One region of the Pseudonocardia ailaonensis genome, then DNA from elsewhere that is predicted to be linked to it. Evidence: riboswitches for the same ligand, from Rfam matches in the RefSeq annotation. Region 1 holds a riboswitch; each other region holds the start of a gene.
The links. Region 1 has a riboswitch for cobalamin ahead of cobN (cobaltochelatase subunit CobN). Riboswitches for the same ligand answer to the same signal wherever they lie in the genome.
Positions count from the first base shown of each region.

Region 2: linked by a shared signal. The riboswitch ahead of ABD324_RS07185 (hypothetical protein) and the one ahead of cobN (cobaltochelatase subunit CobN) in region 1 are both predicted to bind cobalamin.
Region 3: linked by a shared signal. The riboswitch ahead of ABD324_RS19500 (ribonucleoside-diphosphate reductase subunit alpha) and the one ahead of cobN (cobaltochelatase subunit CobN) in region 1 are both predicted to bind cobalamin.

Region 1 is NZ_BAAAQK010000012.1:402,159-411,577, reverse strand. Features, by position in the region: gene ABD324_RS20430 (tartrate dehydrogenase) at 1-260, shown strand, start outside; gene ABD324_RS20425 (MFS transporter) at 374-1,714, shown strand; gene ABD324_RS20420 (VOC family protein) at 1,743-2,051, opposite strand; gene cobN (cobaltochelatase subunit CobN) at 2,127-5,813, opposite strand; cobalamin riboswitch at 5,873-5,994, opposite strand; gene ABD324_RS20410 (precorrin-3B synthase) at 6,165-7,511, shown strand; gene ABD324_RS20405 (precorrin-8X methylmutase) at 7,508-8,140, shown strand; gene ABD324_RS20400 (precorrin-2 C(20)-methyltransferase) at 8,137-9,419, shown strand, end outside.
Region 2 is NZ_BAAAQK010000004.1:155,653-165,071, forward strand. Features, by position in the region: gene ABD324_RS07170 (cobalamin biosynthesis protein) at 16-369, shown strand; gene cobA (uroporphyrinogen-III C-methyltransferase) at 578-1,786, shown strand; partial or broken gene ABD324_RS07180 (histidine phosphatase family protein) at 1,783-2,250, shown strand; cobalamin riboswitch at 2,277-2,471, shown strand; gene ABD324_RS07185 (hypothetical protein) at 2,507-2,878, shown strand; gene cobT (nicotinate-nucleotide--dimethylbenzimidazole phosphoribosyltransferase) at 3,033-4,748, shown strand; gene ABD324_RS07195 (hypothetical protein) at 5,062-5,385, opposite strand; gene ABD324_RS07200 (DNA polymerase IV) at 5,451-7,160, opposite strand; gene ABD324_RS07205 (DsbA family protein) at 7,193-7,705, opposite strand; gene nhaA (Na+/H+ antiporter NhaA) at 7,753-9,087, shown strand; gene ABD324_RS07215 (4'-phosphopantetheinyl transferase family protein) at 9,321-9,419, opposite strand, start outside.
Region 3 is NZ_BAAAQK010000012.1:207,145-216,563, reverse strand. Features, by position in the region: gene ABD324_RS19540 (Dps family protein) at 1-440, shown strand, start outside; gene ABD324_RS19535 (hypothetical protein) at 468-1,028, shown strand; gene ABD324_RS19530 (ABC transporter permease) at 1,138-1,896, shown strand; gene ABD324_RS19525 (cytochrome P450) at 1,957-3,135, shown strand; gene ABD324_RS19520 (pyridoxamine 5'-phosphate oxidase family protein) at 3,266-3,973, shown strand; gene msrA (peptide-methionine (S)-S-oxide reductase MsrA) at 4,039-4,542, shown strand; gene ABD324_RS19510 (ArsR/SmtB family transcription factor) at 4,665-5,015, shown strand; gene ABD324_RS19505 (cation efflux transmembrane domain-containing protein) at 5,012-5,665, shown strand; cobalamin riboswitch at 5,709-5,911, shown strand; gene ABD324_RS19500 (ribonucleoside-diphosphate reductase subunit alpha) at 6,029-8,827, shown strand; gene ABD324_RS19495 (ribonucleotide-diphosphate reductase subunit beta) at 8,809-9,419, shown strand, end outside.

The DNA.
Region 1 (9,419 bases):
TCAACCCGGAGCGGGAGTTCCCGTCGATGTTCGAGCCCGTCCACGGCTCCGCCCCGGACATCGCCGGCCAGGACCTCGCGAACCCCCTGGGCGCGATCTGGTCCGCCGCGATGATGCTCGACCACCTCGGCCACCCCGAGGCAGCGGAGGAGATCACGCAGGCAATGCGCACCCAACTGGCGGAAGGCAACCGCACGAGAGACCTGGGCGGCCAGGCCGGCACCCACCAGTTCACGAGCGAACTACTCCACCGCCTCTAGGGCGTTATGGAACCATAACGCGATTTTCGGGGCCCTTTTTCGACGTTATGGTTCCATAATGCGCCGGGCGTTGACCTCGACCCGAGTTGAGGTTGCAGGCTGACGGGGTGACTGTGAGCGTGCCTCCCGTGCGGGACGAGCTGTTCGGCCGGTCCCACCGGTCCGTGACGATCGGCATCCTGCTCCTCATCAGCCTCGTCGCGTTCGAGCAGCTCGGGGTCGGGGCGGCGATGCCGGCCGTCGTCGCCGACCTGGCGCGGGTCGAGGACTACGCCTGGCCCTTCGTCGCCTTCGTGGCGACGACCGTGGTCGGCACCGTCCTCGGCGGCCGCTGGTGCGATGCCCGGGGCCCCCGCCTCGTGCTGCTCCTCGCCCCGGCGGTCTTCGGCCTGGGCCTGCTGGTCGCGGGCACGGCCGCGACGTTCCCGCAGCTCCTGGCCGGCCGGCTGCTGCAGGGGCTCGGGGCCGGCGCCCAGGGCGTCTCGGTGTACGTGCTGATCGCGCAGGTCTACAGCGAGCGCGCCCGGCCCGCGGTGTTCGGGCTGGTGTCCTCGGCGTACGTGCTGCCGTCGCTGGTCGGGCCGCCGGTCGCCGGGATCGTGACGCAGTACCTGTCGTGGCACTGGGTGTTCCTCGGCCTGCTGCCGCTGGTCGCGCTGGCGGTCCTGCTCGTCCTGCCGGCCGTCCGCGACCTGAGCAGACCGCAGGAGCCGGCGCTCCCCCGCCGCGGCCTGGTCCCGGCGGCGCTGGCCGCCTCGGCGGGGATCGCGGCGCTGAGCTGGTCCGGCCAGCATCCGACGGTCGTCGGCGGGATCCTCGCCGCGGCCGCGCTGGCGCTCCTCGTCCCGGCGCTGCGGAGGCTCGCGCCGACGGGCACCTTCCGCGCCCGGCCGGGGATCCCGGCCGTCGTCGCCGGGCGCGGCCTGATCTCGGGCGCGTTCTTCGCCGTCACGGCCTACCTCCCCCTGATGCTGACGGCGACGCACGGCTGGTCGCTCACGGCCGCCGGCCTGCCGCTCATCGCCGGTTCCCTGGGCTGGTCGGCCGCCGCCGCGTGGCAGGGCCGCCGTCCCGACCTGTCCCGGCCGATGCTGCTCCGGATCGGGATGGTCGCCGTCGCCGTCGGCACCGCCGGGATGCTGGCGGTGGCACCGGGCTGGGGTGTCGCCTGGCTCGCCGTGCCGCTGTGGCTGCTCGCCGGGATCGGGATGGGCCTGGGCTACTCGGCGCTCGCCGCCCTGCTGCTCGCGGGCTCGACCAGCGAGGACACGGGCTACCACTCGTCCGCGGCGCTGCTGGCCGACCAGCTGACCCAGGCGACGTTCGTCGGCCTCGGCGGGGCCCTCCTGGCGCTCCTCACGAGCCCCGCCGTCGCCCTCCCGGTGCTGGTGGCGGTCCTCGCCGCCCTCGCGGTGATCGGCGCCCTCGTCGCGCCGCGCACCGCCGCCCGGTGAGGGGGAGCCGGGACTCCCCCTCCGCCGGTCAGCCGGCCTGGGACAGCCCCAGGACGTTGCCGTCGGCGTCACGGACCTTCGCCACCCGGCGGCCCCCGACGTCCGTCGGTTCCTGGACGATCTCCGCACCCGCCGCGGTGAGCGCCGCGAGCCGCTCGTCCAGGTCCTCGACGTGCCAGAACGCGGTCGCGACGGTCAGCCCGTTCGCCGCCCCGTTCGGGACGAGCCCGATGTGCTGGCCCGCCACCTCGTACCCGACGTAGTACTCGGCGTCCCACGCCGGCCCGGTGCCCAGCAGCGCCGTGAACACCGCCTTCGCCTTCTCCAGGTCGGTCACGGGGTGCAGGATGGTCAATGCTCCAGAGGTCATGACCACCTGTCGGATCCCGCCCGCGAGATGTGACAGCTCCCGCTACTCCGCCTCGAGGTCCCCCTCGGTCTCGAGGTACGCCTGCCGCAGCGCGGCGAGGGTGGCCGGCTCCGGGGCCTCCCAGAGCTTGCGCTCCACCGCCTCCAGCAGCCGCTCCGCCATCCCGTGCAGGGCCCACGGGTTCGACTCGGACAGGAACTTCCGGTTGTCCGGGTCGAGCACGTAGGTCTCGGTGAGCTTCTCGTACTGCCAGTCCGCGACGACGCCGGTGGTGGCGTCCCAGCCGAACAGGTAGTCCACGGTGGCCGCCATCTCGAAGGCGCCCTTGTACCCGTGCCGGCGCATGGCCTCGATCCAGCGCGGGTTCACCACGCGGGCCCGGAACACGCGGGCGGTCTCCTCGTGCAGGGTCCGGGTGCGGACGGACTCGGGCCGGGTCGAGTCGCCGATGTAGGCCTCGGGCGCGGTGCCGGTCAGCGCGCGGACGGTCGCGACCATGCCGCCGTGGTACTGGTAGTAGTCGTCGGAGTCGGCGATGTCGTGCTCGCGGGTGTCGGTGTTCTTGGCCGCCACCGTGATCCGCCGGTAGGCGGTCTCCATGTCGTCCCGGGCCGGGGCGCCGTCGAGGCCGCGGCCGTAGGCGTAGCCGCCCCAGGTCGTGTAGACCTCGGCGAGGTCGGCGTCGTCGCGCCAGTTCCGGGAGTCGACGAGCTGGAGCAGGCCCGCGCCGTAGGTCCCCGGCTTGGAGCCGAAGATCCGCGTGGTGGCCCGCCGCCGGTCCCCGGTGCGCTGCTCGTCCTGTGTCACATGGGCTCTGACGTAGTTCTGCTCGGCCGTCTCGTCGAGGTCGCTGACGAGCTGCACGGCGTCGTCGAGCAGGGCCAGGACGTGCGGGAAGGCGTCCCGGAAGAAGCCGGAGATCCGGACCGTGACGTCGATCCGGGGCCGCCCCAGCTCCTCGAGGTCGATCACCTCGAGCGTCGTGACGCGCCGGGACATCTCGTCCCACACGGGCCGGACGCCGAGCAGCGCGAAGACCTCCGCGACGTCGTCGCCGCTGGTGCGCATGGCGGACGTGCCCCACACCGAGAGCCCGACGGACCGGGGGTACTCGCCCGCATGATCGCGCCGGTAGCGCTCCACGAGGGACTCGGCCATCGCCTGCCCGGTCTCCCAGGCCAGCCTGCTCGGGACGGCCTTGGGGTCGACCGAGTAGAAGTTCCGCCCGGTGGGCAGGACGTTGATCAGCCCGCGCAACGGGCTCCCCGACGGCCCGGCCGGGATGAACCCGCCGTCGAGCGCGTGGAGGACCCGGTCGATCTCGTGCGCCGTCTCCGCCAGCCGGGGCACCACCTCGGTGGCCGCGAACCGCAGGATCCGCTCGACGTCGGCGTGTGTGTCGGCCTCCGAGATGTGCCGACTCGCGGAAGGGTCCCCGGCTTCCCCGCGAGTCGGCACTTCTGGTAGGCCGAGTCGCACGTTCACGACGCCGGGGGCGGCGTCGGGGTCCCAGCCCGCCGCCTCCATGTCCGCGACGAGCGAGTGGGCCAGGGCCTCGACGCGGTCGACCTCGCCGCGGGCCTCGCTGCCGTCCTCGACCAGGCCGAGGGCCTCGCGCAGGCCGGGGACGTTCTGCTCGCCGCCCCACATCTGCCGCGCCCGCAGCATGGCGAGCACCAGGTCGACCCGGGTGTCGCCCTCGGGCGCGGCGGCGAGGACGTGCAGCCCGTCGCGGATCTGGACGTCCTTGATCTCGCACAGCCAGCCGTCGACGTGCAGGAGGAAGTCGTCGAACTCGGCCTCGTGGGGGCGCTCCTCCAGGCCGAGGTCGTGGTCGAGCCGGGCCGCCTGCATGAGCGTCCAGATCTGCTGGCGGATGGCGGGGAGCTTGCCGGGATCGAGCGCGGAGATGTTCGCGTGCTCGTCGAGCAGCTGCTCCAGCCGCGAGATGTCGCCGTAGGTCTCGGCGCGGGCCATCGGCGGGATCAGGTGGTCGACGAGCGTGGCGTGCGCCCGGCGCTTGGCCTGCGTCCCCTCCCCCGGGTCGTTGACGAGGAAGGGGTAGATCAGCGGGAGGTCACCCAGGGCCGCATCGGTCCCGCAGCTCGCGGACATGCCGAGGGTCTTGCCCGGCAACCACTCCAGGTTCCCGTGCTTTCCGATGTGGACGATCGCGTGGGCGCCGAAGCCGCCGTCCGCCGGGTCCGCGGCGAGCCACCGGTAGGCCGCGAGGTAGTGGTGCGACGGCGGCAGGTCCGGGTCGTGGTAGATCGCGACCGGGTTCTCGCCGAACCCCCGCGGGGGCTGCACGATCAGCGTGACGTTGCCGCTGCGCAGCGCCGCGACGACGATGTCGCCGTTCTGGACGTAGTGCTCGCCCGGCGCGGCGCCCCAGTGCTCCTCGACGCCCTCCCGGAAGTCCGCCGGCAGCGTGTCGAACCAGCGTCGGTAGGTCTCGGCGGAGATGCGGATCGGGTTGCCCGCCAGCTTCTCCTCGGTGAGCCAGTCCGGGTCCTGCCCGCCGGCCTCGATGAGCGCGTGGATCAGCGCGTCGCCGTCCTCGGCATCGACACCCGGGAAGGCCCCGATGTCGTATCCCTTGTCCCGCATGGCCCGCAGCAGCGCCACCGTGGACGCCGGCGTGTCCAGGCCGACCGCGTTGCCGATCCGCGCGTGCTTGGTCGGGTACGCGCTCAGCATGAGCACGATCCTCTTGTCCGCGTCCGGGATCCGCCGCAGCTCGGCGTGCCGCACGGCGATCCCGGCCACCCGGGCCGCGCGCTCGTGGTCCGGGACGTAGACCGACAGGCCGTCGGCGTCGATCTCCTTGAAGGAGAAGGGAACCGTGATCAGCCGGCCGTCGAACTCGGGCACGGCGACCTGCGTGGCGACGTCGAGCGGGGTGAGCCCGTCGTCGTTGGAGTCCCAGGTGGCGCGGCTGGAGGTGAGGCAGAGGCCCTGCAGGATCGGGACGTCGAGCGCGGCGAGCTCCGTGACGTCCCATTCCTCGTCCTCGCCGCCGGCCTGGGCCTGGGCGGGCTTGGTGCCGCCGGCCGCGAGCACGGTGACGACCAGGGCGTCCGCCTGCTTCAGGGTCTCGAGCAGCGCGGCGGGCGCCTGGCGCAGGGAGGCGCAGAAGATCGGCAGCGCGGTGGCGCCGCGGGCCTCGACGGCCCGGCAGAGCGCCTCGACGTACGCGGTGTTCCCGGCGATCTGCTGGGCCCGGTAGTAGAGGACGGCGACGGTCGGCCCCTGCTGCGGGGTCGCCGCGCGCTCCAGGACTCCCCACTCGGGCAGCGCGGTCGGGGGCGCGAAGCCCTCCCCGGTCAGCAGGACCGTGTCGGAGAGGAAGGCGTGCAGCTGCGCGAGATTGTCGGCCCCGCCTTGCGCCAGGTACGTGTGGGCCTCGGCCGCGACGCCCGCGGGGACCGTGGAGAGCTCCATCATCTCGGCGTCCGGCGCCATCTCGCCGCCGAGGGCGACGAGCGGGGTGCCGGCGGCACGCAGGAGATCGAGGCCCTCCTCCCAGTACCGGTAGCCGCCGAGGACCCGGACCACCACGACGTCGGCCTCGGCGACCATGCCGGGCAGCTCGTCGAGCAGCACGCGGTTGGGGTTCGCCGGCCGGAAGTCCGCCCCCGAGGCCCGTGCGGAGAGCAGGTCCGTGTCGGAGGTCGAGAGCAGCAGGATGCGGCTCGAGCCCTGCGGCGCGGGCGGGGCAGGACTCATCACGGGGTCCCTTCCTCGGGATCCTCGTCCCGGGTCAGTGAGTGGGTCGGCGCGCGGGGCAGTGTCCTGGCTCCCGGATCGGCGCTCGCCCCGGCCTTCCGGGCTCGCGCCCGTGGCCTGATGCGGGGTCCGCTCCCCGGTGACAGTGGCGGGACCGCGCCGGACTCGCACCGGCTTCCTGGTTCCCGCACGCCTCTGCAGTTGTGGGGACCACTCTCCGCACCCGCCCGTCCCCGCGTCAAGCAGCCCTCCCGCCCCGGCCGAGATGAACCTCACCCCCGGTCGACCACGGCGCCGGCGTGGGTGGGTTCATCTCGACGGGCCGTGGTGGCGCATGCCTACAGTGTCGCCGTGTCCACCCCCCGCACCCGAGCCGACGCCTGCCCCGGCGTCCTCGCGACGCACGACGCCGCGGACGGCGCGCTGGCCCGCGTCCGGCTGCCGGGCGGAGTGGTGAGCGCGGCACAGCTGCGGGCGCTGGCGGGCTGCGCGCAGGAGCTGGGAGACGGTGCGGCGCACCTCACGTCGCGGGGGAACCTGCAGCTCAGGGGGCTGGACCGGGAGGACCCGCGGCTCGTGTCGCGGCTCGCGGCGGCCGGGCTGATCCCCGCTGCGGAGCACGAGCGGGTGCGCAACATCCTGGCGTCGCCGTTGTCGGGCCTGACCGGTGGGCTGGCGGACGTCCGGGGGCTCGCCCGGGCACTCGACGAGGCGCTCTGCGCGGTCCCCGGCCTCGCCGCGCTCCCCGGCCGGTTCCTGTTCGCCCTGGACGACGGGCGCGGGGACGTCGCCGCCGAGCGCCCCGACCTCTGCTGGCTCGCCGACACCCCGGACCACGGGTTCCTGCAGGTCGCAGGGGTGGCGACGGCGATCGGGTGCGCCCCGGCGGACGCCCCGGCCCTGCTGGTGTCCGCCGCTGAGGTGTTTCTCACGATTCGCGGGGACGGCGAGGGCGGTGAAGGCGGCCGGGGCGCGTGGCGCGCCGCGGAGGTGCCCGGCGCGGCGGCCCGGATCGAGGCGGCCCTGCCGCCCGGTGCCCCCGCCTCCGGCAGCGACCGGCCGCTCCCCTTCCCGGACGACGACCACGCCCCGGTCGGGCCGATCCACCGGACGGACGGCGGCACGGCGCTCGGCGTCGCCCCCGTCCTGGGCGAGCTGTCGGCCGCCCAGCTCCGGGCCCTCGCGACCGCGGCGCCGGAGGTGATCGTCACGCCCTGGCGCACCCTGGTCCTCCCCGATCCCGCGGACGACGCGTGGGAGCGCCTGCGCGCCAACGGGTTCGTCCTCACCGCCGACGATCCCGCGCTCGCGGTCTCCGCCTGCGCGGGCCGGCCGGGCTGCGCGAAGTCCCACGCCGACGTCCGCGCCGACGTCCGCGCGGTCCTGCCGCTGCTCACCGCGGCCCGCCGGGCCCACGTCGTCGGTTGCGAGCGGCGCTGCGGGGCGCCGCACGAGGAGCACCTCGACCTGATCGCCCTGCCCGACGGGACCTACCGCTACCGCGACGAGCTCACCGACGTGGTCGTGCCCGACCTGGCGTCCGCGTTGCGCGGCAGGGACTCCCGCCCCTCCGCCGTCGGCACCACCGCCACCGCCGCCGGCCCGGCCGGCCCCGACCCGTCCGGATCCGCCGACCCCGGCCCGTCCGGCCCCAGCCTGTTCGACGACACCCGCCCCAGCCCGACCGGAGCACCATGACCAGCGACTACATCCGCGACGGCGCGGAGATCTACCGGCGCAGCTTCGCCACGATCCGCGCGGAGGCGGACCTGTCCGGCTTCCCGCCGGACGTCGCGTACGTGGCGGTGCGCATGATCCACGCCTGCGGCCAGGTCGATCTCACCGGCGACATCGCGTACTCCCCCGGGGTCGTCACCGCCGCGCGGAAGGCGCTGCGCGACGGCGCCCCGATCCTGTGCGACGCGACCATGGTCGCCTCGGGCGTGACCCGGGCCCGGCTGCCGAAGGACAACGAGGTCGTCTGCACCCTGCGCGAGCCCGAGGTGGCCGGGATCGCCTCGACGATCGGCAACACCCGCTCGGCCGCCGCGATGGAGCTGTGGCGCGAGAGGCTCGACGGTGCGGTCGTCGCGATCGGCAACGCCCCCACGGCGCTGTTCCACCTCCTCGACATGATCGACGCGGGCGCCCCCCGGCCGGCCGCGATCCTCGGCATCCCGGTGGGGTTCATCGGGGCCGCCGAGTCCAAGGCCGCCCTCGCCGCGCGGACCGATCTCGAGTACCTCGTCGTCCACGGACGCCGGGGCGGCTCGGCGATCACCGCCGCCGCGCTCAACGCGCTGGCGTCCGAGCAGGAGATCGCGTGATCGAGCACGCGAGCGAGCCATCGGGCCCGCGCGGGACCCTCTACGGCGTCGGGCTGGGCCCGGGCGATCCCGAGCTCGTCACGATCAAGGCGGCCCGGCTGGTCGGCGCCGCGGACGTGATCGCCTACCACTCCGCCCGGCACGGCCGCTCCATCGCGCGCCGCATCGCCGAGCCGTACCTGCGCGGCGACCAGATCGAGGAGCAGCTGGTCTACCCCGTCACCACGGAGACGGTCGCGGACTACCAGCGCGCGATCGACGACTTCTACACCGACGCCGCCGCCCGCCTCGCCGCCCACCTGGAGGCGGGCCGGGACGTCGTGCTGCTCGCCGAGGGCGATCCGCTCTTCTACGGCTCCTACATGCACATGCACAAGCGACTGGCGGGCCGGTTCCGCGCCGAGGTCGTGCCCGGGGTGACCTCGGTGTCCGCGTCGGCCGCGGCGCTCGGCCAGCCGCTCGTCGAGCGGGACGAGATCCTCACCGTCCTGCCCGGCACGCTGCCCCGCGAGGTCCTGGCGGAACGGTTGCGCGCCACGGACTCCGCCGCCGTCATGAAGCTGGGGAGGACCTTCGGGAACGTCCGGGGGGCCTTCGAGGACGCGGGCAAGCTCGACCGGGCCCGGTTCGTGGAACGGGCCACGATGGACGGTCAGCGCACCGGCGCCCTCGCCGACGTCGACCCCGGCTCCGTCCCGTACTTCTCGATCGCCGTCCTCCCCGGCGAGGTCGCCGCGAGCATCCCCGGCGACCCCGTCGCACCCGACCCCGAGCCCCCCGCGAAGGCCACCGACCCCCTGAGTGGGGGCCGGGGGACGGCAGCCGGCGAAGCCTGCGGGGTGGGTGGGCACAGTCGTCATGGCGACCATCGCCACTCACGAGGGGGGCGGGTCACCGTGGTCGGGACGGGGCCGGCGGGCCGGGACTGGCTCACCCCCCAGACCGCGGCCGCGCTGGCGGCCGCGGACGATCTCGTCGGCTACGGGCCGTACCTGGACCGGGTGCCGCCGAACCCGCGGCAGACCCGGCACGCCAGCGACAACCGCGTCGAGGCCGAGCGGGCGGCGCACGCCCTGGAACTGGCCGGCTCGGGGCGCCAGGTCGTGGTGGTCAGTGCCGGCGACCCCGGCGTCTTCGCCATGGCGACGGCGGTGCTCGAGGTCGCCTCCCAGCCGAAGTACGCCGACGTGCCGGTGCAGGTGCTGCCCGGACTCACGGCGGCACAGGCGGTCGCGGCCGCGGTCGGTGCGCCGTTGGGCCACGACTACGCGATGATCTC
Region 2 (9,419 bases), on a different contig from region 1:
GAGGGTGGGGTGTGGGTGATCGGAATCGGGGCCCGGCGGGGGGTGTCGGAGGCGGCGGTGCGGGCGGCGTTGGCGGGGCTGCCGGTCGGGGAGCGGGTGTACGCCACCGTCGACCGGAAGGCCGCCGAGGCGGGGATCCTCGCGGCGATCGCGCCGGCGCCGTTGGTGGTGCGGTCGGCCGCCGAGCTCGCCGCGGTGGGGATGGACGGGAGCGTGCGGGTCGCCGCCGCCGTGGGGACGCCCAGTGTCGCCGAGGCCGCCGCGGTGCTCGTGGCGCGGGAGATCGATCCCGGCGCCGCACTCGTCGTCGGGAAAACGGTCGTGGGGGATGTGACGGTCGCCGCTGCGCTCGCCCGGACCAGGGCCTGACCTGCGGGAACTCGCCCGACGACCGGTGTGGGTGGTGCCGGGCCGGGAAGTCGGACGGTTATGCTTCCGGGCGGTCGGCGCCAGGGAACCCGGTGGGAGTCCGGGCGGACCCGCCGAGAACACCGTGACCCGGCCCGCCGGGGAGCCAGACCCCTGCCGGCCGTGGGTCGTCCCGGCGTGGCCACCGGCAGAAGGAGCGCATCCGCACGTGACCGAACACGACCAGTACCTCGTGGGACTCGAGCTCGCCGGGCGGCGGGTCGTCGTCGTGGGGGGCGGGCAGGTCGCGCAGCGGCGCGTCGCCCGGCTCATCGCGGCGGGCGCGCTGGTCGAGGTCGTCGCGCCCGAGGTGACGCCGGCCGTCGAGGGCATGGCCTCCGCCCGCGAGATCACCTGGACCGCCCGCCGCTACGCCGAGGGCGACCTCGACGGCGCCTGGTACGTGATCGCGTGCACGGACGATCCGCAGGTCAACGAGGCCGTCGGGGCCGAGGCCGAGCGCGCCCGGGTGTTCTGCGTGCGCGCCGACGACGGCAGCCGCGGCACCGCCGTGACCCCGGCGACCGGCGAGTACGACGGCCTGACGGTCGGGGTGCTGGCCTCCGGCGCCCACCGGCGGTCCGCCGCGGTACGGACCGCGCTCGTCGAGGCCCTGCAGACCGGGCTGGTGAGCGACTCGGCCGAGCCGGTGCAGCCGGGCGTCGCGCTGGTCGGGGGCGGGCCGGGGGATCCGGAGCTGATCACCGTCCGCGGGCGGCGGCTGCTGTCGCGGGCGGACGTCGTGGTGGCCGACCGGCTCGGCCCGCGCGACCTCATCGAGGAGCTGGGCCCGGACGTCGAGGTGATCGACGCCTCAAAGATCCCCTACGGGCGCGCGATGGCCCAGCAGCGGATCAACGAGCTGCTGGTCGCGCACGCGCGGGCCGGGAAGTTCGTCGTCCGGCTCAAGGGCGGGGACCCGTTCGTCTACGGGAGGGGGTTCGAGGAGATCCAGGCCTGCGCCGAGGCCGGGGTGCCGGTGACCGTGGTCCCGGGCATCACCAGCGCGTTCGCCGCGCCGGCCGTCGCCGGGATCCCGGTGAGCCATCGCGGGGTGGCGCACGAGATCGTCGTGGTGAGCGGGCACGTCGCGCCCGGGGACCCGCGCAGCCTCACCGACTGGGAGGCACTGGGCCGCATGAAGGGCACGATCGTGCTGATGATGGCGGTCGAGCGGATCACGCAGTTCGCCGCCGCGCTGATCGAGCACGGACGCCCCGCCGACACCCCCGCCGCCGTGATCCAGGACGGCACCACCCGCATCCAGCGCACGCTGCGCGCCACCCTCGGGACGGTCGCGTCGCAGGTCAAGGAGCAGGAGATCAGCCCGCCGGCGATCATCGTGATCGGGCCGGTCGCGGGCCTGACCGCTGGATGATCTTCCTGGTCCGGCACGGCGAGAGCACGTGGAACGCCGCGGGGTTGCTGCAGGGGCGGACCGCGCACGTGGGGCTCACGGCGCGCGGTCGCTCGCAGGCTCTCTCCGCCGCCCGCTCGCTCGAGGGCGCCGGCGGCCGGATCCTGACGAGCCCGCAGCGGCGGGCCCTCGACACGGCTCTCGTCCTGCGCTCGGCGCTGGGCTTGCCCGTTGATCAGTGCTCTGAGCTGCGGGAACAGTCGCACGGGGAGTGGGAGGGGCGGCCGCTGGCGGACTGCCCGCCCTGGCCTGACGATCCCGACTGGGCCCCGCCCGGCGGCGAGACGGCGCGGGAGCTGCACGCCCGCGCAACGGGCTTCCTCGCGGGGCTGACGGGTGCGGCCGTCGTCGTCACCCACGGGGAGACGATCCGGGCGCTGCTCGCGGCGGCCGCCGGCCTCCCCGTCGAGGCGATGTCCCGTGACGTCCCCGGCAACGGTGAGGTCGTGCCTTGCTTTCCGGGCGCACGCGTGATGTCGTCTGGGATCGACGGCAGTGCAGGAATCCGGTGCGAATCCGGAGCGGTCCCGCCACTGTGACCGGGGAGCACGTCCCCAGGCTCGGCCACCGCCCCTCGCGGGGTGGGAAGGCCGGGGACGTGCGCCGACCCGGGAGCCAGGACACTCGCGGCCGTCGCAGGTGATTCCACGATGAGGGCGCGGACCCTCGAGGAGGCCAACGATGACCGGCACGTCCGGAGCACCCCGGGTGCTCCTGCTCGGAACCGGCGGCGGTGAGGCGGACCCGGTCGGACCGGACCTGCTCGCGGGCGCCGACCACGTCTTCACCGTCGCGGCCGCGGAGTCGGTCGTCCTGTTCTACGCCGAGGCGTGGCGGGTGGAGCGGGTCGACCTCGTCGGCGCGGTGCGGGCGATCACGGACCTGGTGGCGCTGGACTCCCCGGCCACGATCGTGCTCACCGTCGACGGTGACCCGGCGGCCGATCCGGCCTGCCGCGCGGTGGTCGACGGGCTGGCGGTCGCGGGGATCTCGGCGGTCACCGTGCCCGGGGTGTCGGTGGTGCCGCCGCGGCTGAGCCCCCTGCCCTGGTGAACCGCGCTGCCCTGGTGAACCGCGCTGCCCTGGTGAACCGCGCTGCCCTGGTGAACCGCGCTGCCCTGGTGAACCGCGCTGCCCTGGTGAACCGCGCTGCCCTGGTGAACCGCGCCGTACCGGTGAGCCGTCCTGCCTCGGTGAGCCCTGCCCCGTGAACTTCTACGAGGTCCTGCACTCGCGGCGGGATGTCCGGTCCGGGTTCCGGCCGGAGGTGCCGGTCGACGACGCGGCCCTGCTCCGGGTGCTCGAGGCGGCCCACGCGGCGCCGAGCGTCGGGTTCTCGCAGCCGTGGGACTTCGTGATCGTCCGGTCGCCGCGGACGCGGCGGCAGGTCGCCGACCTGGTTGCCCGGCAGCGCGCGGCGTACGCGGCGTCGCTGCCCCGGGCGCGGGCGTCGGCGTTCGAGGCGCTGAAGGTCGAGGCGGTGCTGGACACGCCCGTCAACGTCGTCGTGACGGTCGACCCGACCCGCGGCGGCCGGCACACGCTCGGCCGCTTCGGCCGGCCCGAGATGGCCGCGCACTCCGTGGCCGGGGCCGTGCAGAACCTGTGGCTGGCGGCCCGGGCCGAGGGCCTGGGCGTCGGCTGGGTGAGTTTCTTCGACGACGACGGGCTGGCCGCGCTCGGCGCGCTGCTGGGTCTCCCGGAGCACGTCGAGGTCGTGGCCTACCTGTGCGTGGGGCATGTGCGGGAGTTCGCCGCGGAGCCCGAGCTGGCCAGCGCCGGCTGGGCGCAGCGGCGGCCGCTGGGCTGGGCGGTGCACTCCGAACGGTACGGATCGCGGGCGTTGCCCGGGGAGGTCGCGATGGATCTGATCGACGAGACGGTGGCGGCGATCCGGCCGGCCGCGGCGGAGGCCATGGCCGACGCGCGGGACCGGTTGGACCGGATGACGAAGCCGCGCGGCTCGCTCGGCCGGGTCGAGGACCTCGCGGTGCGACTGGCCGGGATCGCCGGCGAATGCCCGCCGCCGGTGCCCGAGCCCGCGGCGGTCGCCGTGTTTGCCGGGGACCACGGCGTCCACGCGCAGGGGGTGACGCCGTGGCCCCAGGAGGTCACGGCGCAGATGGTCGGGAACTTCCTGGCCGGTGGGGCCGTGGTCAACGCGTTCGCGCGGCAGCTCGGCGCCGAGGTCCAGGTGGTCGACGTCGGGGTGGCCGCGCCGCTCGATCCCGTGCCGGGGCTGCTGCCGCGGCGGGTGGCATCGGGAACCGCGGACCTGTCGGCCGGCCCGGCACTGACCCGGGAGCAGGCCCGGCGGGCCGTCGAGGTGGGCATCGAGGTGGCCCGCGACCTCGTCGCGGCCGGCAACCGGTGCCTGATCACCGGGGACATGGGCATCGCCAACACCACCGCGGCCGCGCTGCTGATCTGCGCGGTCACCGGGGCCACGCCCGAGGAGGCGACGGGCCGGGGAACCGGGATCGACGACGCCACCCTCGTGCACAAGACCGAGGTCGTGCGGCGGGCTCTCGCGCTGCACGCCGTCGATCCCGCCGACGGGCTGGGGCTCCTCGCCGCATTCGGGGGGCTGGAGCACGCCGGGCTCGCCGGGTTCGTGCTCGGCGGGGCGGCGCTGCGGGTGCCCGTGCTGCTCGACGGCGTCAACGCCGGGGCCGCGGCGCTGGTCGCCTCGGTCCTCGCGCCGGACGCGATCTCCTGCTGCGTGCCGGGGCACCGCTCCGCGGAACCGGGACACCGGATCGCCATGGCGCACCTCGGGCTCGATCCGCTGCTCGACCTCGGCATGAGGCTGGGGGAGGGCACCGGGGCGCTGCTCGCGCTGCCGGTGGTGCAGGGCGCGGCCCGGGCGCTGGCGGACGTCGCGACGTTCGACGCGGCCGGGGTGGCGGACAAGGACGCCTAGGAGGGTGCTGAAAAGCTCCGGCCGTAGCGAGCGACGTCCAGGTGGTGGCATCGCAAGGCAACGCCGCGAGGTCGCCGGCTGGGCGGCGCGCAGCAGGCCCGAGCTTTTCAGCGCGCTCCTAGGGAGTGTCTGACGGAGCGCCGTCGAGTCCGCGGCGTTCCAGGTGGGTGCCCCGCAAGGCGGCGACGGGCCCTCATACCGGGCGTATTCGGGCCTGTCGCCACCGCCGCGGGGTGCCCGCCTGGGGCGTCGCGGGCCGACGGGGTCCGTCAGACGCTCCCTGGCGGCTGCCGGACCGGGCGGGGCCCGGGGCTCAGCGGGGGAGGCGGTCCAGGATCTCCGCGAGGGTGGACGTGATCCCGGTGAGCTGGGTGTCGATGCCCTCGAGACGGTTGTCCACGCCGTCCAGACGACGGTCGATCCCGTCGAAGCGCTGGTCGACGCCGTCGAAGCGCTGGTCGACGCCGTCGAAGCGTTGATCGACGCCGTCGAAGCGTTGATCGACGCCGTCGAATCGGCGGTCCACCGCGTCGAAGCGCTCCCGGGCCTCGTCCCGGACCTCGGTGACGAGCTCGTAGAGCGCGGCGATGTCGTTGTCGTGCTGCGCGAGCCGCTGCTCGACGGTCTTCGGGGCCATGCGCAGAGGCTAACCGGGCGACCGGTGCCCGCGGGGCGGAACGGGAGAACCCGCGGCGGGCGGCATCAGGGGCTCGTGGAGGGGACCGGCAGTCGCCAGCTCGCCACCGGATCGGCGAACTCCAGGGCCGGGTCGTCCGCGGCGAACGACCGGGCCCGGCCGGGGCCACTCGCGCGGGTCTCGAAGCGGACCGTGACCCGCCCGCTCCCCGCGCCCTGCACCCAGCCGTGCCCGTGCTCCGGGTGCCGCACGTCGTCGCCCGCGCGCCACGGGGCCGAGGGATCGCGGGGGGCGTGCCGACCCCCTGGCCGGGGACCGAACTCCGTCCCCGGATCGGGATGCACGACAGGCCCGACGGCCCCCGTGTCGACGGTCAGCACCGGCTCGGCCGGGCTCACCGGCTCGGTCGAGCGACCGGCCGGGTCCGCTGAACTGCTGGTCGGGTCGGCCGAGCGACCGGCCGGCTCCGCCGAGCCGCCGGCCACGTCCGTCGAGCTGCCGGCCGGGTCCGCCGAGCAGCCGACCGCGCTCGTCGAACTGCCGGCAGAGTTCAACGACGCCCTACCGGCCCGCTCCGACGACCGGTCCACCCCGGCCCGGTCGCCCGGCCCGCTGGGGTCGACCGGATCCGGCGCCGCGTCGGCCGGATCCGGCGCGGTCACCGCCACCCACCCCGTCTCCGACGGCACCGCCTCGAACAACGCGGGCGGCGACGCGTCCGTCAGCCCCGACAGCGACACCCCCACCAGCCGCACCCCGCCCTCGGGGACCGCGGTGCGGGCGAGCCGCTGTGCCACCGTGGTGAGCACCCCGAGCTCGGTGGAGGCGAAGGCGGTGGTCTCCGAGCGGGTGTGGGTCTCAAAGTCCGCGTTGCGGGCCTTGACGGTGACCGTGCGCGCGGCCCGGCCGTCGACCAGCAGCCGCCGGTGCGCCGCCTCCGTCATCCGCCCGACCTCGCGCAGCACGTCCGCCATCGCGGTGAGGTCGTGCTCGAACGTCGTCTCGGCCGAGATCTGTTTCGCGGCCCCGCGGGGCGCGACCGGCCGCTCGTCGATGCCGCGGGCGAGCCGGTGCAGCTCGGTGCCCATCGCCGTGCCGAGCACCCCGGTGACCTCCCGGGCGTCCATCGCCGCGAGGGCCCCGATCGTCTCCACCCCGACCCTGCGCAACGACGCCTCCGCCACCGGCCCGACGCCCCACAGGGACCGCACCGGCAGCGGATCGAGCACCGCGCGCTCCACCGACGGATCGACCACCCGGAACCCGTCCGGCTTCGCGAGCTCCGAGGCGATCTTCGCCACCTGTTTGCCCGAACCCGCCCCCACCGACGCCGGCAGCCCCGTCCGGGCCAGGACCCCGGCCCGCAGCGCCACGCAGAACTCCTCGACCTCGGTGGCCGCCGCCCCGGCCAGCGCCGGTGGCTCCAGGAACGCCTCGTCGACGGAGATCGGTTCCAGGACCGGCGCGGCCTCCCGCAGCACCGCCATGACCTCGTCGGAGATCACCTTGTACAGCGGGAACCGCGGCGGCAGGACGGTGGCGTGCGGGCAGCGCCGCCGGGCCTGGCCCATCGGCATCGCGGACCGGGCGCCGAAGACCCGGGCCTGGTAGCTCGCGCCCGCGACCACCCCGCGGCCGCCGGTGCCCCCGACGAGCACCGGCCGGTCGGCCAGGGTGGGCCGGGTCAGCTGCTCGACGGACGCGAAGAACGCGTCCATGTCGAGATGCAGCACCCAGCGGCCCCGGGCCGCCGGGTCGCTCGCACGCTCGCTCACCCGCCCATTCTGACGGTCCGCACCGACAACTCTTACAGCGACAGCAGTGCGTCCACGAGCCGGTCCACGGTCACCGGGCCCTGGTAGGCCTCGCCGTTGACGAACAGCGTCGGCGTGCCGCGGACCCCGCTGCGCACGCCGGAGTTGAAGTCCGCCTCCACACGGTCCTCCACAATCCGGGTCTTGGGCCACACCACGTGATCCGGGTTCACCCCGGCGTTGACGGCGTGCTCGCGCAGGTCGTCCTGGGTCAGCCGAGGCGGGCCGGGCGCGTAGAGGCTGGCGTGCATCGGCCAGAACCGGCCGTCGAGCGCGGCCATCTCGGCGGCCGTCGCGGCGGCGAGCGAGTGCGGGTGCAGCTCGTAGAGCGGGAAGTGCCGGAACGCGAACCGCAGCCGCGGGCCCAGCTCCTCGATCGCCTTGTCGATCACGGGTGCGGCCTCGCGGCAGTACGGGCACTCGAAGTCGCCGTACTTCAGCAGGGTGAGCGGGGCGTCGGCCGGACCCTGGACGTGGTCGTAGAGGCCCAGCGGCGGATCGAGCACGGTGTCCTCTCTGGCCGTCCTCCCTGGTGCAGGATGACCGGGTGGCGGTGACGACCCTATCCGAGCGCGGCGAGCTCTCCCGCGCCGCGCGGCAGTTCCTCTCGACCGAGTCCGGGTCGGCCGTGATGCTGATCGGCGCGGCCGTGCTCGCGCTGGCATGGGCCAACCTGCCCCTGGGCTACGAGGCCTTCTGGCACACGGCACTCTCGATGAACCTGGGCGAGTGGTCGATCGATCTGGACCTGCGTCACTGGGTCAACGACGGCCTGATGGTGATCTTCTTCTTCAGCGTCGGCCTGGAGATCTCCCGCGAGATGACGCTCGGGGAGCTCCGTGGCTTCCGCGCCGTCGCCGCCCCCGCGGCCGCCGCGCTCGGCGGGCTGATCGTCCCGGCGCTGCTGTTCCTCGCCTTCAACGCCGGCACCGAGGCGCAGAACGCCTGGGGCATCACGATCTCCACGGACACGGCCGTGCTGCTCGGGGTGCTCGCCCTCGTCGGCCCGCGGTGCCCGGACCAGCTGCGCGTGTTCCTGCTGGCGCTGGCCATCGTGGACGACATCGGCGCCGTGATCGCCATCGCGATCTTCTACACCGAGCAGGTGAACGTCCTCGCGCTGCTGCTCGCGGTGGTGCTCTTCCTGGCGCTGCTGGGCCTGAGGTTCGTGCGCTTCTGGCGGACGCCGTTCTACGCGGCCATCGGGATCGTCATGTGGGTCGCGGTGCTGGCGTCGGGGGTGCACCCGAGCGTCGTCGGGGTGGCGCTGGGCCTGCTGGTCAACGCCTACGCGCCGCGCCGGCAGGACATGAAGCGGGCCCTCGTCGTGGGCAAGAGCTTCCTGCTGGACCCCACGCCGGAGCGCGCGCTGGCGGCGCAGAGCGCGGTCGTCGAGGCGGTGTCGCCCAACGAGCGGCTGCAGCTGAAGATCCAGCCCTGGTCGAGCTACGTGATCGTGCCGCTGTTCGTGCTGGCCAACGCCGGCGTGGTGCTCTCCTCCGACACCCTCGCCGCCGCGTTCTCCTCGCCCCTGACCTGGGGGATCATCGCCGGGCTGGTGCTGGGCAAGCCGATCGGCGTGACGATCGGGACCTGGGTCGCGCTGCGTACCGGCATCGGCCGGGTGCCGGACACCCTGCGCTGGGGCCAGCTCTTCGGCGGCGCCGGCCTGTCGGGCATCGGGTTCACGGTCGCGCTGTTCGTCACGGAGCTGGCGCTCGACGACGAGCTGCTGGTCAGCGAGGCGAAGATCGGGATCCTGACGGGCTCGATCCTCGCCGCCCTCGTCGGCTGGCTGGTCTTCCGCCTGGCCGGCGAGCGGGGCGGCCAGTGCTCCCCGAGCGGCCTCCCCACCCTCCCGCCCCGCCCCTGGCGCCCCGTCGACTGAGCGCCCACCCCCGCGAGTGGGGCACCGTCGCCCGACCCACCCCCGCGAGTCGGCAGATTGGGTAGGCCGAAACACACGTCGACGACGACCCGGGTGCCCGGTCCCGCCGCCCACGACAGCGCCCGCCCTTGATCACCAGGACACGACTGTCGGATGATCATGCGGAGATCGCGGTGCTGCCCTGATGATCTCCAAGAGCGGTGATCATCAGGACGTTGCTGTGGGCCGCGGGGTCAGACGGAGCCCAGCAAGGCGTCGCCGTCGTGGGTGCGGATCGCGGGCGGCGGCGAGCCCAGGCCGGCGACGGCGGCGGGCCGGCCCCGGGCGTCGAG
Region 3 (9,419 bases), 200 kb from region 1:
TCACCCTCAAGCACATCCACTGGAACGTGATCGGCCCGCACTTCATCGCGGTGCACACGATGCTCGACCCGCAGGTCGAGTCGGTCCGCGGCATGGTCGACGACGTCGCCGAGCGCATCGCGACGCTCGGCGGTGCCCCGCTCGGGACGCCGGGTGCGCTCGTCGCACAGCGCAGCTGGGACGACTACTCGATCGGCCGCGACGACGCGATCGCCCATCTCGGCGCGCTCGACCTCGTGTACTCCGGCGTCGTCTCCGACCACCGGGCCGCGATCGCCGAGACCGAGGAGCTGGACCCGGTGACCCAGGACCTGCTCATCGCCCAGGCCGGGGATCTCGAGCAGTACCAGTGGTTCGTGCGCGCGCACCTGGAGAACGCGGACGGCACGCTCCGCTCCGCGGGCGCGAACAGCGAGACCGACGCCGCCCGCAGGGCATGAACCCCGGACGCCGCGGCGGTGGACCGCGTGGCAGGTCCTGAGCCCACCGCCGCCCGGGAGCGGCTCCCCGGGCCGGCGAGGAGTGTTCTCGGCGAGCTCGTCCGGGCCGCCGCGGTGGGGGCGGCGAGCGGCGGCCGCAGCACGGCCGGGGTCACCGCCCTGGCCCTGACCTCGTCGGTGGCGGACCTCGGACCCGCGGCGCGGCTCGGTGCACCGGCCGGGCGGTTCGTCACCTGCCTGCTGGCCTGCGGGGAGGCGGTCGCCGACACCCTGCCGGCGACGCCGTCGCGCACCGGTGCGCCCGGGCTCGTGCCCCGCGTGGCGCTCGCCCCGGCGGCGGCCACCGCGGTCGCCCTGCGCGACGGGCGGGTGCCCGGTCCGGGCGTGGCCGCAGAAGCCCAGGTGGCGGCGGGTGCGGCGCTGGCCGCGGCCTTCGCCGGTGCCCACGGGCGCGCGGCGCTCTCCCGTCGCCTCGGCTCGGACCTGCCCGGTGCGCTCGCCGAGGACGCGCTGGTCGGGGTGCTGGCCTGGTACGGCACCCGCCGTCGGGCGGCGTTCGGGGACGGTGCGGCGGGCCGCGCCCGCTGACCGCGGGACCGGTTGCCCGGACGGTCCGGGATCAGTAGCGCGCCGCGGGGCTACCGCGGTCCGGACCGTCCACACACCCACCCCGCCCCGCCGGGCCTAGGGTCGCCCCGTGGGCGGATCGACCATCGTCGTCGGGTGGCAGCTGGGGGTGGCGCTCGCCGCCCTGGTGCTGCTCGCCGTGGTCGTCGGGGTGCTCGGGAAGCTCGGGACCGGTCGGGCCGCGGTGCTCGCCGCCGTCCGTGCGGTCGTCCAGCTCGGCCTGGTCGCGACGGTCATCCTGGCCGTCGTCCGCTCCTGGTGGGCCACCGTCGCGTTCGTGCTGGTGATGTTCGGGGTGGCGAGCTGGACCTCGGCCCGCCGGATGACGCCGGGGCGCAGCGGCCTGCTCGCGGGCGTCGCGATCGCGGCGGGCACCGTGCCGGTTCTGGCGATCGTCCTGGGGTCCGGGGCCGTGCCGCTGACTGGGATCGCGGTCGTCCCGATCGCCGGGATCGTGATCGGCGGGGCGATGACGGCGACGTCCGTCGCCGGCCGCCGCGCGCTCGACCAGCTGGCCGCCCGCCGCGGGGAGTACGAGGCGGCTCTCTCCCTCGGTTTCCTCCCCCGCGACGCCGCGCTGCTCGTGGTCCGCGAGTCCGCGACGGACGCGCTGGTCCCGGCCCTGGACCAGACCCGGACCGTGGGACTTGTGACGCTCCCGGGCGCCTTCGTGGGCGTCCTGCTGGGCAGCGGCGACCCGGTCCGCGCCGGCGCCGCTCAGGTCCTCGTCCTCATCGGACTGCTGGCCGCGGAGACGATCGCCGTGCTCGCGGCGGTCGAGCTGGTGGCCCGGTCGCGGATCCGGCGGACCGAGCCGGCAAAGGGGTGATCCGCCGGCGCGCTCCGTCTGCAAGAGTGATCGGCAGACGAGCCCGAGGCGGTGCCGAGCATGACCACCACGATCCCGGTCGACGACGTCGACCTGTTCAGCGACGAGGCACGGATCGACCCGTACCCGGTCTACGACCGGATGCGCGAGGCCGGCCCGGTCGTCCACCTCGTGAGGCAGGATCTCTTCGCCCTCACCCGCTACGCCGACGTCCGCGCGGCGCTGATGGACTGGAAGACCTTCAGCTCGGCGAAGGGGGTGTTCGTCGATCCCGGGATCAACGCCCAGCTCGAGGGCATCACGCTGTGCAGCGACCCGCCGGACCACACGATGATGCGCGGCGTGCTGGGCCGGCCGTTGCGCCAGGAGCTGATGCGGGCCATCTCCTCGACGATCGAGGCGGCGGCCGACGAGATCGTCACCCGGCTCGTGGCGCGGGGGCGGTTCGACGCGGCCACCGAGCTGGCCGAGCACCTGCCGATGACGGTCGTGTCCGAGCTGGTCGGGCTCGGCGAGGGCAACCGCGGGAAGATGCTGGAGTGGGCCGAGGCCATCTGGAACGTCCAGGGCCCGGTGAACGAGCGCTTCACCGCCTCCGGGCCCCTCGTCGGGGAGTTCCTCGACTTCGCGGCGAACGAGGCCGTCCCGGGCAAGATCGAGCCCGACGGCTGGGCGGACCAGCTCTACCAGGCCGCGGACCGCGGCGAGCTCCCCCGCGACAAGTGCCCGGTCATGATGCTCGACTACGTCACGCCGAGCCTCGACACCACGATCCTGGCGATCACGAACGCCGTCGCCCTGTTCGCCCGCCATCCCGAGCAGTGGGAGCTGCTGCGGGCCGACCGGTCGCTGATCCCGCACGCCATCAACGAGTCCCTGCGCATCGAGTCCCCCGTGCCGCAGTTCAGCCGCGTGCTGACCGAGGACCACGAGATCGACGGCGTCGCCCTGCCCGCGGGCTCCCGGGTCGCGCTGCTCTACGGCGCCGCCAACCGCGACCCGCGCAAGTACCCGGACCCGGCCCGCTTCGACATCACGCGCCGGCCGTCGGACCAGCTCTCGTTCGGCCGCGGCGAGCACGTCTGCATCGGCATGAACCTGGCCCGGCTGGAGATGAGTGCGCTGCTGGGCCGACTGGCGGACGAGGTGGCCGAGTTCGAGATCGTCTCCGCCCGCCCGCTGCTGAACAACGGACTGCGCGGCCTGGAGAGCCTCGTCGTCTCCGTGAGAACGCCGTAGCCGGTCGGGGCAGCGCCGTAGACCACCCGGGGGTGCCACGTTGGGCCGAGTGCCGGGCGCGCGCTGGCCACTCGGCGAAAAGGACTCTGCTCACCCGTGACATCACGCGCCCGGATGGCATGGTGACGGAGTGACATCGGTCGACAACTCCCCGACGTGGCCGGCCGGGTCCGTTCCCGCGACCCCCACCACGGGGCCGGGAACGGCGGCGCCGACGGATCGCCCCCTCCAGGAACCGACGCCCCGCGAGCTCCCGGGATCCGACGGCGAGCACTCCCTGCAGACCGCCTACGGCACCACGGCGCGGGCGGAGCGCTTCTACGACGACCAGGTGCGGGAGCGGCTCCTCCCCCGAATGATCGAGTTCGTCGGGCGGATGGAGATGATGTTCGTCGCCACGGCGGACGCCCACGGCGAGTGCGACTCGTCCCTGCGCGCCGGCGAGCCGGGCTTCATCCGGGTGCTCGACGACCGTCATCTCGCCTATCCCGAGTACCGGGGCAACGGCGTGCACGCGAGCCTGGGCAACATCAGCGAGAACGGGAACGTCGGCCTCCTCATGGTCGACTTCGTCGAGGACATGATCGGCCTGCACGTCAACGGCAAGGCCTGGATCGTCGAGGACGACCTGTTCCGCGCCCAGTACCCCGCCGTCCCCGACGAGACGAGCCCGGGCCGCCGCGCCGACCGCTGGGTCGTGGTCAAGGTCGACGAGGCCTACATCCACTGCCGCAAGCACATCCCCCGCATGGCCCGGGTCACCGAGCGCCGCGAGTGGGGCACCGACGACCCGGCCCGCAAGGGCGGCGACTTCTTCGGCGCCAAGGGCGTGCACTGACCCGCGGGAACGTCCGGGCCCGGTCCGCTGTTGCACCCGTCGGGAACGACTGAGGAGGCACACGCATGAGCGAGAAGGCGATCCTGGCCGGTGGCTGCTTCTGGGGGATGCAGGACCTGATCCGCAAGCGCCCCGGCGTGCTGTCCACGCGGGTGGGCTACACGGGCGGCGACGTGGCCAACGCGACCTACCGCAACCACGGCACCCACGCCGAGGGGATCGAGATCGAGTTCGACCCGGCCGCGACGAGCTACCGCGACCTGCTCGAGTTCTTCTTCCAGATCCACGACCCGACGACGAAGAACCGGCAGGGCAACGACGTCGGCCTCTCGTACCGGTCCGCGATCTACTACACCGACGACGAGCAGAAGCGCGTCGCCGAGGACACGATCGCGGACGTCGAGGCCTCCGGCCTGTGGCCCGGGACGGTCGTCACCGAGGTCGAGCCGGCGGGCCCGTTCTGGGAGGCCGAGCCCGAGCACCAGGACTACCTGGAGCGGCTGCCCTGGGGCTACACCTGCCACTTCCCGCGGCCGGACTGGGTGCTGCCCAAGCGCGCCGAGGCCTGAGCCACGGCCGGGCCGATCGAGTGGTCGCCGAGACGCGCGACCACCACCGTGGCCGCGCCGGGGACGTCGAAGGCCGACGCTTCCTCTCCATCGGCACTCCTGGCTATCATCGCCCCGTGCCGATGGATTGCTGCCCGCCCGACGTGACCCCGGCCGTCGCCCTCTTCCGGTCCCTCGGGGACCCGACCCGGCTCGCCATCGTGTCCCGGCTCGCCGAGGGCGAGGCCCGGGTCGTCGACCTCACGCGGCTGCTCGGCCTCGCCCAGTCCACGGTGTCCGGACACCTCTCCTGCCTTCGGGACTGCCGGCTCGTCGACTTCCGCACCGAGGGCCGGCAGTCCTACTACTCGCTCACCCGGCCCGAGCTGATCGAGCTCCTGCGCAGCGCCGAGAACCTCCTCACCCGGACCGGGAACGCCGTGGCGCTCTGCCCCGTCTACGGCGAGCCGTCGACCGCACCGGCACCGGCATGAGCACCCCCGCCGCGACGGCCGGCGCCGACCGCCGTGCCGTGCTGCGCCGGCGCGTCCGGCTCCTCGTCGCCACCACGATCACGTACAACGTCGTCGAGGCGGTCGTCGCGATCACCTCCGGCACCCTGGCCGGCTCGGTCGCCCTGATCGGCTTCGGCCTGGACTCGGTCATCGAGGTCAGCTCGGCCGCCGCCGTGGCCTGGCAGTTCGCCGGGCGGGATCCCGAACGCCGCGAACGCACCGCCCTGCGCGTGATCGCGTGGTCCTTCTTCGCCCTCGCCGCCTACGTCACCGTCGAGTCGCTCCGCGCGCTGTTCGGCGCCGCCGAGGCCGGGCACTCCAGGGTCGGGATCGTGCTCGTCGCGCTGTCGGTGCTGGTCATGCCGTTCCTGTCCTGGGCCCAGCGCCGCGCCGGGCGCGAGCTCGGCTCGGCCAGTGCGGTCGCCGACTCGAAACAGACCCTGCTGTGCACCTACCTCTCCGTCGCGGTCCTCGCGGGCCTGCTGCTGAACGCGACGCTGGGCTGGTGGTGGGCCGATCCCGCCGCGGGCCTGGTCCTGGCCGCGCTCGCCGTGCGCGAGGGCCGCACCGCCCTGCGCGGACAGACCTGCTGCGCCCCACGGGTGGCCGACGACTGCTGCGAGCACTGACCACGAAACCTGGGGTACCCGATCGTGATCGCCCCCTACATGTAGTGTCTGACGCGCTGGTGGTTCACCCCGTACCCAACGGGGTGAGGCAAGAGGGAACCCGGTGCGAATCCGGGACTGCCCCGCAGCGGTGAGCGGGAACGACCGCCGTCACGAAGCACTGGGTGCGAGCCCGGGAAGCGACGGCCAGTAGGAACGAGCACGACGCCCGCGAGTCCGAAGACCTGCCACCCGTGCGCGCGCCGACCGGCGCGCGCGTGCTCGGGGCCTCGAGGGAAGGCGCCACGGGCGGGCGCTCCCCCAGGTCCCTCCGTCCTCCCCCGCGTGGTCCCGGCACTCGCCGAGCTCGCGAGGAGAGAGCCCATGGCAGCACCCACCCTGGCCCCCGCACCAGCCCGCTCGGACGGCCTGCGGGTCGTCCGCCGCGACGACCAGACCTCCGGGTTCGACGCCACCAAGATCTCGGTGGCGATGACGAAGGCCTTCCTGGCGGTGGAGGGTGGCGAGGCCGGTTCGTCCTCGCGCATCCACCATCTCGTCGAGGACCTCACCGACCAGGTGATCACCGCGCTGACCCGGTTCCCGGCAGCCGCGGTGCACGTCGAGCAGATCCAGGACCAGGTCGAGCTGGTCCTCATGCGCGGTGGGCACCACAAGATCGCCCGCTCGTACGTGCTCTACCGCGAGGAGCGCGCGAAGGCCCGCGAGTCGAGCGCGCCCGCCCCGAGGTCCCCCGAACTGCAGGTCACGGGACCCGACGACCTCCGCGTCCCCCTCGACTGGGCCCGCGTGGAGACGGTCGTCGGCGAGGCCGTGGCCGGTGTCGAGGACGTGTCCGCCGCACCAGTCCTCGCCGAGATCCGCCGGACCCTCTACGACGGCATCTCCACCACCGAGCTCGCGCAGGCGCTGGAGATGGCGGCCCGCACGCTGGTGGAGCGGGAGCCGAACTACTCGACGGTGGCCGCCCGCCTGCTGCTGGACCGGTTGCGCGGGGAAGCGCTGACCTTCCTGGGCGGCGAGACCCCCGACCACTCCGCGATGACCGCCGGGTACCCCGCGTACTTCCGCACGTACCTGGGCCGGGCCGTGGAGCTGGGTCTCGTGGATCCCGAGCTGGAGCTCTTCGACCTCGACCGGCTGACGGCGGCGATCCGACCCGAGCGCGACCTGGACTTCGGCTTCCTCGGCCTGCAGACCCTCTACGACCGCTACTTCCTGCACTCGGGCGGCACCCGCTTCGAGCTCCCCCAGGCCTTCTTCCTGCGGGTCGCGATGGGGCTGGCGCTGCGCGAGATCGACCGCGAGGCCCGCGCGATCGAGTTCTACGAGCTCCTGTCCTCGTTCGACTTCATGGCCTCGACGCCCACGCTGTTCAACTCGGGCACCACCCGCGCCCAGCTGTCGTCCTGCTTCCTGACCACCGTGGACGACGACCTGGACTCGATCTTCCGGGCCTACCGGAACAACGCGTTGCTCGCCAAGTACTCCGGCGGTCTCGGCAACGACTGGACGCCGGTGCGCGGGCTCGGCGCCCACATCAAGGGCACCAACGGCGAGTCCCAGGGCGTCGTGCCGTTCCTCAAGATCGCGAGCGACACGGCGGTCGCGGTCAACCAGGGCGGCAAGCGCAAGGGCGCGGCGTGCGCCTACCTCGAGACGTGGCACGTCGACGTCGAGGAGTTCCTCGACCTGCGCAAGAACACCGGCGACGACCGGCGCCGCACCCATGACATGAACACCGCGAACTGGGTGCCGGACGAGTTCCTCCGCCGTGTCGAGGCGGACGCCGAGTGGACGCTGTTCTCCCCCGACGAGGTCCCGGACCTGCACGATCTCTACGGCGCGGAGTTCGCGCAGGCCTACCGGGCGTACGAGGCGAAGGCCGACCGCGGCGAGATCCGGGTCTTCACGCGGGTCCGCGCGGTCGAGCTGTGGCGGCGGATGCTGACCATGCTCTTCGAGACCGGCCACCCGTGGATCACGTTCAAGGACCCGTGCAACCTGCGCTCGCCGCAGCAGCACGCCGGCGTGGTGCACTCCTCCAACCTCTGCACGGAGATCACGCTCAACACCTCCGCCGGGGACGAGGTGGCCGTGTGCAACCTGGGCTCGGTCAACCTGCTCGCCCACGTCACGGCCGACGGCCTCGATGTCGAGAAGCTGCGCCGCACCGTGACCACGGCCGTGCGGATGCTCGACAACGTCATCGACATCAACTTCTACACGATCCCCGAGGCCCGCCGGTCCAACCTGCGGCACCGCCCGATCGGCCTGGGGCTCATGGGCTTCCAGGACGCGCTGTTCGCGCAGGGCATCCCGCTCGCATCCGAGGCCGCCGTCGAGTTCGCGGACCGCAGCACGGAGCACCTGAGCCATCACGCGATCGCGGCGTCGAGTGCGCTCGCCGCCGAACGGGGCCGGTACGCGAGCTTCGACGGGTCCCTGTGGAGCCAGGGCATCCTGCCCATCGACTCCCTGCGGCTCCTCGACGCCGCCCGCGACGGCGACGCCCTGGACGTCGACCGCTCCACCACGCTGGACTGGGACACCCTGCGCGCCGCCGTCCAGCGGCAGGGCATGCGCAACTCCACCGTCATGGCCATCGCGCCGACCGCCACGATCTCCAACATCTGCGGCGTGGGGCAGTCCATCGAACCCCAGTTCCGCAACCTGTTCGTGAAGTCCAACATGTCCGGCGACTTCACGGTGATCAACCCGCACCTCGTCCGCTCGCTCAAGGAGCGCGGGTTGTGGGACGAGGTGATGGTCGCCGACCTGAAGTACTTCGACGGCAGCCTCGGCGACATCGACCGGGTGCCCGCGGACCTGAAGGCCCTGTACGCCACGGCTTTCGAGATCGAGCCGCGCTGGCTGGTCGAGGCCGCGTCCCGGCGGCAGAAGTGGATCGACCAGGCCCAGTCGCTCAACCTCTACCTGGCCGCCCCGAGCGGCCGCACGCTCGACGAGCTCTACCGGCTCGCCTGGCACAAGGGCCTCAAGACCACCTACTACCTGCGCGCCCAGTCCGCGACCCACGTCGAGAAGAGCACCCTGCGGGGCACCGACGGCAAGCTCCGCGGCGTCCCCATGGCGCCGGATCCCGTGCCCGAGGCACCCGCCTGCCGGATCGAGGACCCGGAATGCGAGGCCTGCCAGTGAGCACCGGACTCGAGGAGATCGTCGCCGGCGCCGCCCGCATCGAGGCCGACGCCAAGCGCATGATCAACGGCCGGGCGGACGTCAACCAGCTGCTCCCGCTGAAGTACCGCTGGGCCTGGGACAAGTACCTCGCGGGCTGCGCCAACCACTGGATGCCCACCGAGGTCGCGATGCAGGCGGACATCGCACTGTGGAAGTCCCCCACCGGCCTCACCGCCGACGAGCGCACGATGCTCAAACGCAACCTCGGCTTCTTCGCCACGGCGGAGTCGTTGGTGGCCAACAACATCGTGCTCGCGGTGTACCGCAACCTCACCAACCCGGAGTGCCGCCAGTACCTGCTGCGCCAGGCTTTCGAGGAGGCGGTGCACACCCACACCTTCCAGTACGTGTGCGAGAGCCTCGGCCTCGACGAGAGCGAGCTCTTCAACATGTACCGCGAGGTCCCGTCGATCACGGACAAGGACGCCTGGGCGCTGGAGCACACCCGCGCACTGTCCGATCCGGACTTCCGCACCGGCACCCCGGAGGCGGACCGGGCCTTCCTGCGCGATCTCGTGGCCTTCTACGTGGTGTTCGAGGGCATGTGGTT